3 regions of the Thiomicrorhabdus sp. genome follow, and region 3 is predicted to be linked to each of the others. Evidence: predicted binding sites of a transcription regulator. Region 3 holds the regulator's gene; each other region holds the start of a gene.
What was found. Region 3 encodes PhoB, which activates phosphate uptake and scavenging genes when phosphate is short. Its sites were predicted from a motif close to GNNTGTCATAAAACTGTCANAT; they were not measured.
Positions count from the first base shown of each region.

Region 1: tkt (transketolase) is a predicted target of PhoB. The motif match lies at 2,391-2,412, and genes of this name have one in related genera.
Region 2: ACORJQ_RS03290 (PhoX family protein) is a predicted target of PhoB. The motif match lies at 1,987-2,008, and genes of this name have one in related genera.

Region 1 is NZ_OY759719.1:40,262-43,553, forward strand. Features, by position in the region: gene gap (type I glyceraldehyde-3-phosphate dehydrogenase) at 1-82, opposite strand, end outside; gene tkt (transketolase) at 196-2,184, opposite strand; gene ACORJQ_RS00175 (efflux RND transporter permease subunit) at 2,538-3,292, opposite strand, start outside.
Region 2 is NZ_OY759719.1:790,731-794,022, forward strand. Features, by position in the region: gene ACORJQ_RS03290 (PhoX family protein) at 103-1,935, opposite strand; gene radC (RadC family protein) at 2,267-2,947, opposite strand; gene ACORJQ_RS03300 (acyl-CoA thioesterase) at 3,136-3,292, shown strand, end outside.
Region 3 is NZ_OY759719.1:2,468,653-2,471,944, reverse strand. Features, by position in the region: gene pstB (phosphate ABC transporter ATP-binding protein PstB) at 1-766, shown strand, start outside; gene phoU (phosphate signaling complex protein PhoU) at 823-1,563, shown strand; gene phoB (phosphate regulon transcriptional regulator PhoB) at 1,594-2,292, shown strand; gene phoR (phosphate regulon sensor histidine kinase PhoR) at 2,295-3,292, shown strand, end outside.

The DNA of each region.
Region 1 (3,292 bases), 270 kb from region 3:
TGTTTTGAAAATCTTTTGCTGCTGCACGGAAAGCCATACGACCGATACGGCCGAAACCGTTAATACCAACTTTAATAGTCATTGAGTTTTACTCCAATTGTTACCAGGCCCGTAAATGATAAACAGACCTGACTTAATAAAAAATTTAAATATTTAACCTGTAAATAATACTGCCATCTTAACGATGGCTAACAATTATTTACCTAAAACTTTGTTTGCTGTAGCAACAACGTTTTCTACTGTGAAACCAAACTCTTTAAATAGTTCGTCCGCAGGTGCTGATTCACCGAAAGTAGACATACAAACTGTTCCACCATCAAGACCAACGTACTTGTACCAACCATCAGCAACACCAGCTTCGATTGCAACACGTTTAACACCAGGAATAAGAACAGAATCTTTATAGGCTTGATCTTGCTCATCATAAGCACTAGTACAAGGCATAGAAACAACACGAACATTTGCATCCATTGCTTCAGCTGCTTCAACTGCTAGACCTACTTCAGAACCTGTAGAGATGAAGATAATGTCTGGAGTACCAGCACAATCTTTCAATACATAACCACCTTTTTCGATGTTTGCTACTTGTTCAGGTGTACGTTCCATCGGAGTTAATGCCTGACGAGAGAAAATCAATGCCGTAGGAGCTTTATCACGCATGATAGCCATTTTCCAAGAAACAGCAGACTCAACCGCATCACAACCACGCCAAGTTTGGAAGTTAGGGATAACACGCATTGTTGCTAACTGCTCAACTGGCTGGTGAGTAGGACCATCTTCACCTAGACCGATAGAATCATGAGTGTAAACATAGATAGTACCGATTTTCATCAGTGCAGACATACGTAAAGCATTACGCATGAACTCCATAAACATGAAGAAAGTTCCACCGAATACTTTGAAACCACCGTGAAGAACCATACCGTTCATCATGTGAGCCATACCGAATTCGCGAACACCCCAAGATAGGTAGTTACCATCAGCGTTTTCTTTGTTAACCTTAACCATCTTAGACCAGTTAGTTAAGTTAGAACCTGTTAAGTCAGCAGAACCACCAAACATTTCTGGTAGTAAGTTACCTAGTTCTTCGATTGTTTTCTGCGAAGCTTGACGTGAAGCTAGCTTAGGCATTTCAGCCTGAGTCTTAGCGATAAACGCATCCATATCTACTTCGAAGTTAGCTGGTAATTCACCCGCCATACGACGTTCAAATTCTGCTGCTTCAGCTGGGTAAGCTGCTTTATAAGCTGCAAACTTCTCGTTCCAAGCTGCTTCATCTTTAGCACCTTGAGCTTTATGATCCCAACCAGCGTAAATATCTTCTGGAATTTCGAATGGACCAGCAGTCCAACCAAGTTCTTTACGTGCTAGAGCGATTTCATCATCACCTAAAGGTGCACCGTGACAAGAGTAAGTACCACACTTGTTAGGAGAACCAAAACCGATAACTGTCTTAGTACAGATTAGCGTAGGCTTGTCTGTTACTTTCTTAGCTTCTTCGATTGCCGCATTGATTGCGTCAGCATCGTGACCATCAACGTTAGGAATAACGTGCCAGTCATAAGAAACAAAACGTCCAGGAACGCCTTTTTCCATCCAGTCACCGATGTTACCGTCGATAGAGATATCGTTGTCATCCCAGAAAGCGATTAACTTACCAAGACCTAAAGTACCAGCCATTGCACACGCTTCGTGAGAAAGACCTTCCATTAAACAACCATCACCCATGAATACATAAGTGTTATGGTCAACGATATCGTGTCCAGGCTTATTGAACTGTGCTGCTAGAGTACGTTCAGCGATAGCCATACCCACTGCGTTAGTAATACCCTGACCTAGAGGACCCGTTGTTGTTTCAATACCTTCTGCATAACCATATTCTGGGTGACCAGCCGTCTTAGCGTGTAGCTGACGGAACTGTTTGATGTCTTCCATGCTTAGGTCGTAACCAGAAAGATGTAATAGAGAATACATAAGCATTGAACCATGACCATTTGAAAGTACAAAACGATCGCGGTCAGCCCACTTAGAGTTTGTCGGATTGAACTTCATGTGGCTGTTCCACAATACTTCAGCGATATCCGCCATACCCATTGGAGCACCTGGGTGACCAGAATTTGCTTTTTGAACTGCATCCATACTTAACGCACGGATTGCATTTGCTAGATCTCTACGAGTTGCCATACAACTTCCTCAACTTTTTTAAAAATTCGGTACTTGCGGGGTAATCTTATTGAAGTTTCAGAGGTTTACTATCAACATCATCTGATTATAAAAAAGGACTTCAATAACTACCGCAATATAAATTTGGACGATTATTCTCTCTTAAAATGACAAAATCATCAAGTTTTCTTATCTATTGATTGCTTTTATTTAATAAAAACCACGTATAAAGTCAGTTTTTTCACAAACTGCAATATACACAAACTCTGTTTTTATAACAACGAGTTACTAAAAAATTGTTACACAAAGCTATTTTGCAATATAAAAAACCCAGGCTAAACCTGGGTTAAAGAGTTATGAAGCTATTGTGACAGCTATATAACGCCAGTTACAGAACCCTCATTCTCAATTTTGTGTTTATTTTTGGGAGCCCATTTATCCATAAAACCTTCATAAATAGAAAGCATGGCAGGAAGCACCAACAAGATTAAAAAGGTTGAGAACATCAAACCAAAAGCAATCGCTGTTGCCATTGGAATTAAGAATTGAGCTTGTAAAGAAGTTTCAAACAACAGTGGCGTTAAACCAGCAATGGTAGTCAGTGACGTTAAGATTACTGCACGAACCCTTTGCACAGCGGCCTCTTCTAAGGCTTTATTAATGCCTAAGCCAGATGCCCTCAATGATTTATAAAAGCTCACTAAAATAATCGAATCATTCACTACAATTCCTGACAAACCAAAGAAACCAAACATAGACAGAATCGTCATATCTAGCCCCATCCACCAGTGGCCAAGAATTGCTCCAACCAAACCAAACGGAATCGCCATCATCACCACTAAAGGCCAGCCATAAGAGCCAAACACCCAGGCAAGCACAATATAAATCATTGATAAACCAATCAATAACCCTACTTTCATATCGGCCATGGTTTCTGCTTGACGTTTATTTTGCCCTTCGATGGTATAGCTAATACCGTATTTTTTCTCTAACTTTGGTAAAGCTGTATTCTTTAAGCTTTCTAAAATCTGATTAGCGTTGTTAGCATTATTATCTACATCACCTAAAACCGTTACCGCAAGCTGTCCATCAACGTGTCGCATGGCATCAAAACCTTGCTGAGTTGTCC
Region 2 (3,292 bases), 1.0 Mb from region 3:
CTCTATCGAATTGTACGATCGAGCAATGTGATATAAAAAAGCCTTGTTGGTTAAAACAAGGCTTTTAGTGCTAAAGTTAAAATTATCTCTGTTAGATAATTGTTACTTTAGTTTTGAGAAATCAAAAGGTCCGATGTAACCAGCTTCTGTTCTTGTCTCTACCCCAGCAGGGCGAACGTAACCACCAGCTACCTCACCGAATGGGTGTTGAACCGTCATGCTTAGGTAACCCTTTCCATTGATGTTTTTGTGCCAGAAAGGCGAAGTAGTTTCTGAACCGTATGGTCCTGTAAAGATACGTTCCATCTTGCCGTTTTTGATGTTATACGACCACGCCATATCATTAGGGTGTGCACTAGTGTCTTCACCAATAACAAGGATGTCAGTATCTTTTAGGAATGTAAGGTTATCAGGACTAGCAATGCCGTTAACATCACAAGTGTTACCTTCCAAAGGTGTGCCTGTGTAATCTGTTGGCGTACCAGCGACTAGGCCTTTCATGCTGTAAACGGCATAGTCTGTTCCAATAGTTTCATTTTTAGCGACGTCTAAAGCGTAAACACCACCACAACCATTAGAAGCAACTTGGATATCATCAGCACCGTCACTCATAGAACTTCCTACGTTCGACATAGCTATATATAGCTTGTTATCACGTTCATTGAATGTGATACCTTCTTCTTTTTTGAACTCTGTTGTTGCACCTTTATAAGCCGCCATACGACGTGTCTCAAAACGAGCTGCCAAAGCTTCATCCGCTGCATCTACAGTTGTGTCATTGTTCACATCTTGTAGTTGTAAACACTCTGCCCCTGTAGCTGTTTTAGTATAAACAAAACCGGCTGTTGGACAAGAAGTGCCTGTAGGAGCTTCTGTTGCAAAAATATTAGCAAAAGTAATACCGTCATTGGTGGTGTAATCATTATCTGGGTCTAATAAAGATTTAATCGTGCTATCGGTTGAGTGACCCAGGTCAATCCAGGTAATAATTGCTTCACCTAAGCCACTGTTTGATGTTTGGTTCCATTTAGCCGCATATAGTTGACCAGAGCTTAAATCTTCCGCTGTATCGGCTACAAACATAAATAAACCAACATCTGTACCATCATCAGAAAGGTAAACCGTTTTGTTGTCTGGCATAACATAAGCTAATTCATGTGCGAAACGCCCCATTGAATAGTGTTTGGTATAGTCAGGCGTGCCGTCTGCATTTACTTTAACTTCTGGAGTCCAGCCATAGTAGTAAGGGCTGTTAAGAGCAGCATTACCCCAGTATTTATTACTTACTTCATTGTAGTAACTGCCTCCTGGAGACGCGGCGTTTGGTTCATATTCTTCTGAACCTAAATGTGAGTTCCAAGGTGTTGTCATACCTGCACAATGAACCCAACCACCAAATTCTTCTTTTTGGCTAACAAATTGTAAAGAGTTTGCTTTAACGCTTAATTTACCATCAGCAGCTTGCTCTATTTCACTCATATACATAGCACCAGGTGCACACTCAAACTGGGCAACTGAATAAATTTTTCCGTTTTTTTGTAAGAATGAGAAATGGTCTAAACCAGAACCTGTTCCAGTATCAGTTCCGTTACATAGAACTGGTGATCCATCTAATTCAGTAATCACCGCGTCGGTATAGTCTTTTACGGCACCAAATGTTTCACCATTATTAGTGTCACCTGTTTTGATTAAGGTTGTATAGCCAATGGCTTGTGAGTCACCTGCAATCGTTACTTCAGTAGTTGCTCTAATACTGTTTTTTTCTGCCTCAGTAATCGCCGGAGCAATCTCTGTAAATTGAATGTCTGATGAATATATGCTACCAGGAGCTCCAGTTGCTCCAGTTTCACCATCTTCAGGTACACAACCAACTAAAGTAATAGTTGAGGCTGCTAAGGCAATAGCTATTGCTTTGTTTAATGCATTCAGTTTCATTTTATTCTCTCTAAGTAATTGGATAATAAGTTGTGAGTTCGGCTATGAATTTTAGAAAGGTTTTATGACAACTGGATTAATTGAAAATAGCATTTTGTTTAAAGAAAAATGACAGGAATTAACCGTTTGAAGTGAAAATTTAGGTTATAAACATTATTTGGGAATAAATTATAAGTATCTATATTTAACAAATGAGTTAATCAACTTAATGACTGCTATTTTATGTTTGGATTATTGTTACTCTTTTATTAAATAGGTTGATTTGCAATTTACCCTGTGCTTACAACATATAGGTTGATCTCTGGGTATGCCAGGCCTGGTAAATTGAGGATTAAAGCATTTGATTATGTTGCGCCATGGAGTGCCAGCGACCTTTATCGCCAATAATCATATGGTCTAAGGTTCTTACTTCAATAAGTTCAAGAGCAGAGCTTAGAGATTGGGTAAGTTGAATATCGGCTTGGCTTGGCGATGGATCGCCTGAAGGGTGGTTATGTGCCAAAATAACGGCTGCTGCATTGGCACTTAAAACGGCTTTTACAACTTCTCTAGCATGCACTTCTGCTTGGTTGAGCGTGCCTTCAAAGAGTATTTGTAGCTCAATCAATTGATGTTGTTGATCTAATAGCAATATGGCAAAACGTTCACGACTTTGATGAGAGAGTTCATGAGAGAGAAATTGAGCAACGAGTTCTGGACTGGTAAAGGCATTGCCTTTTTCTAGGCCTGATTGAAAGTGACGGCGTGACATTTCTAACACCGCTTTTAGTTGAACATACTTGGCTTGCCCTAAGCCTTTTGCTTTACAAAAATCGGTTTCATTGGCTTTGAGTAAATTATGTAAACTGCCAAATTCATCTAGTAAATCTTGAGCTAAATCCACCGCACTTTTACCTTTAACTCCTACACGCAAAAATATCGCTAATAGCTCGGCATCGGTGAGTGTGTTTTCACCAAATTTAATCAATTTTTCTCTTGGGCGATCATTTTCATGCCAATCACTTATTGCCATAGCTTTATATCACTTATTATGTGGAGTTTATTTAGGACTTTAATTTGGTTTTTGATACTATAAATTTCAAATTTATCAGGCCTGGTATCTTTAGGTTTTATCCCTTTGTTTTGGATAGAGCCTTAATCGTTTGGTTTTTATATTAAATTATATTTAAGTAATATTAAGTAATAGGGCGTATATAAGCAATGTTTAAAGTTGAAATGAAAGTTCGTGATTATGAGTGTGATATACAAAAAGTGGTGAATAACGCCGTCTATCAAAATTATTTAGAACATAGTCGCCATGAATATTTATTAGCTAACAACGTTGATTTTGTGGCTCTGGCTAAAGCAAGTATTCACT
Region 3 (3,292 bases):
TTTAGCAAATGAAAAAATTGCCATTGAAGTAAAAGATTGGAATTTATATTACGGAACCAAGCAAGCTTTAAATGCCATTAATATGCATATACCAGAAAACCGTGTAACCGCATTTATTGGGCCTTCAGGCTGTGGTAAGTCAACCTTACTACGTTGTTTTAACCGTATGAATGATCTAATTGATATTGTTAATGTGGATGGTCAAATGACTCTGCATGGTGATGATATGTACGCAAAAAATATGGATGTTTCTGCTTTGCGTCGTCGTGTAGGTATGGTGTTTCAAAAACCCAACCCTTTTCCAAAATCTATCTATGAAAACGTTTGTTATGGTTTACGTCTGCAAGGTGTAAAAGATAAAAATGTATTAGATGAGGCGGTAGAGTGGGCTCTGAAAGGTGCAGGCCTTTGGGAGGAAGTTAAAGACCGTTTGGATGAAAATGCCTTGGGTATGTCAGGTGGTCAGCAACAACGTTTGTGTATTGCACGTGCAATTGCCATTAAACCAGAAGTTTTACTATTAGATGAACCAACTTCAGCACTTGATCCAATTTCAACTTTGGCGATTGAAGAGTTGATTTTTGAGCTGAAAAAAGAATTTACAATTTTGATTGTTACTCACAATATGCAACAAGCGGCACGTGTATCTGATTACACAGCCTTTATGTATATGGGTGATTTAATTGAATACACCGATACCGACAGTTTGTTTACCAATCCGCAAGTAAAACGAACTGAAGACTATATTACTGGTCGATATGGTTAAAACATTTTAAAACCATTTGATTACTGTTTTTAAAACTTGTGCATAGGAATAACAAAATGGAAAGAGAACTTTTTAAGTCCCACATCTCTGGTCAATACAATCAGAATTTAGAAGAACTATTTAATCACATTCTTTCAATGGGTGGGCTTGTTGAGGCTCAGATTAAAAGCACTGTTGAAGCTGTTAAGTGTGAAGATAAGAGTTTAGCTAAAGAGATTAAACAAGTTGATAAGATTGTTAATAAAGAAGAATTAGAGATTGATCGTTTATGTGCACGTGTATTGGCACGACAACAACCAACTGCTTCAGATTTGCGCTTGGTAGTCAGTTCTATTCGTATTGCTGTTGACTTAGAGCGAATTGGTGATGAGGCTGTTAATGCATCAAAACTGGCAACTAAAATGTCTAAAGTTAAAGAGGTACCTTGCGAGGTTTTGCCTGGTTATGGTGCCCTTATGGAAATGGTGTCAATTGATTTAGATGTTCTTAAAAAAACATTAAATGCCTTTGCACAACTTGATATATCTCAGTTAGGTGATGTTTTTGATGACGATAATCGAATTTCTGAGATAAAAAAGAAAGCATTAATAGAAATCAATGAAGCTTTGAATAATAATACAGAAGACTTAGCAGAATATATAATGCAAATGTTCTTTTCTATAAGAGCTTGTGAACGTATTTCAGCCCATATTGTAAATATTGCCGAAAGTATTATTTACTTAGTCAAAGGTAAAGATGTTCGTCATATGAATTCTGAAAAATTAGATTCATTTTTAAGTACTTTAAGTAAAGAATAAATATAAATTATTAACTTTTGGGGAGTCTTTATGGGGCAAAATAAAGTGTTAGTTATCGAGGATGAAGCTGCTATCCGTGATATGTTAAAGTTTACTTTAACAGCCTCTAACTACCTTGTTAGTGAGGCAAACAATGCAGAAGAAGGTTGGAAAATTGCCCTAAACGACGCACCTGATTTAATTCTTTTAGATTGGATGATGCCAGGAACTCCAGGAGTAGCTTTAGCTCAAAGGCTTCGTCAAAATGATAAAACAAAAGCAATTCCCATTATTATGCTAACGGCACGTGGTGAAGAAGAAGATCAAGTTAAAGGGTTTGACTCTGGTGTTGATGACTTTGTAGTAAAGCCGTTTTCACCTAGAGCGTTAATCGCCCGTATTCAAGCGTTATTGAGACGTCAAACCAATGAAAAGGTTGACGTTAATCAGTTTACAGCGGGTAGTATGCGTTTAGATTTAGAGTCACACCGTTTTTACGTTGCTGATGAAGAAGTAAGATTGGGACCAACGGAATTCAATTTAATTCATTTCTTTATGACGCATCCAAATAGAGTCTTTTCAAGAGCACAATTATTGGATCATGTTTGGGGCGTTAACGTTGTGGTTGAGGAGCGTACGGTTGATGTTCATATCAGACGTTTACGTAAGTTATTAGAACCAACTAATGTTGCGGATTATATTCAAACTATTAGAGGTTCTGGTTATCGCTTTTCGGTTGTTGAGGATTAATTTTGCTGACTAACGGTATTAAGCGTGAATTAACCTGGATTGTGACCATTGCTTGGTTAATGCTGTTTTTTGCCTGGATTACTGGTTTCTGGTTGGCTACATTGTTGGCTTTCATTGTTTTTTACATGGCCCGTCAATTATGGAGCATGAAAAGATTTGAAGACTGGATGGATGCCCGTAAGCTAAATACTCATCCTCCCGCTTCAGGTTTTTGGAGTGAACTAACTTATTTAGTGTCTAAGAAGCAACGAGCTTTAGAAAAACATGCCGACCTGAATTTTTATAAATCAGAGCAATTTAAAGCAGCCTCAATGCTCATTCCTGATGCAATTGTCTCACTTGACCAAAGCAACAATATTGAATGGTTTAACACCGTTTCTAAGTCTCTTTTAGGTATAAGACGTCAAGATAAAGGCAGTAAAATTGAATCCGTTATTAGACAACCGGAATTCATTCAATATCTCAAAAAACGAGATTTCTCAAATGCGTTGACGGTGAACTCTGCCTATAAAATGTCACGTACTTATCAAATGCAAATTATTCCATATTTTGAAAATCACAAACTTTTAGTGGTTAGAGATATTACCGAACTTTACCAGTTAGCTCAGATTCGCCGTGATTTTATTGCCAACGCCTCTCATGAATTACGTACACCACTCACCGTGCTTAGAGGTTATTTAGAGGTCATGCTTGACACGCCTGGAGAACACCAACAAAACTGGCGTTTACCTCTCGAACATATGGAAACTCAATCACATCGAATGCAGTCTATTATTGAAGATTTACTCACTCTATCCACTATTGAATCAGAGTCTATTACGGCTGAAAAAGAACTGGTTGATGTGCCTAAAAAATTAAAACAACTTGAAACTGATGCTCAGCAGTTAGGTGGAGAAAGTCATCGATTTTTCTTTGAGATTGATGAAACGCTCAAAATCAATGGTTATCCTGAACCTCTAAAAAGTGTCTTTATGAACCTGGTGTCTAATGCGGTCCGTTA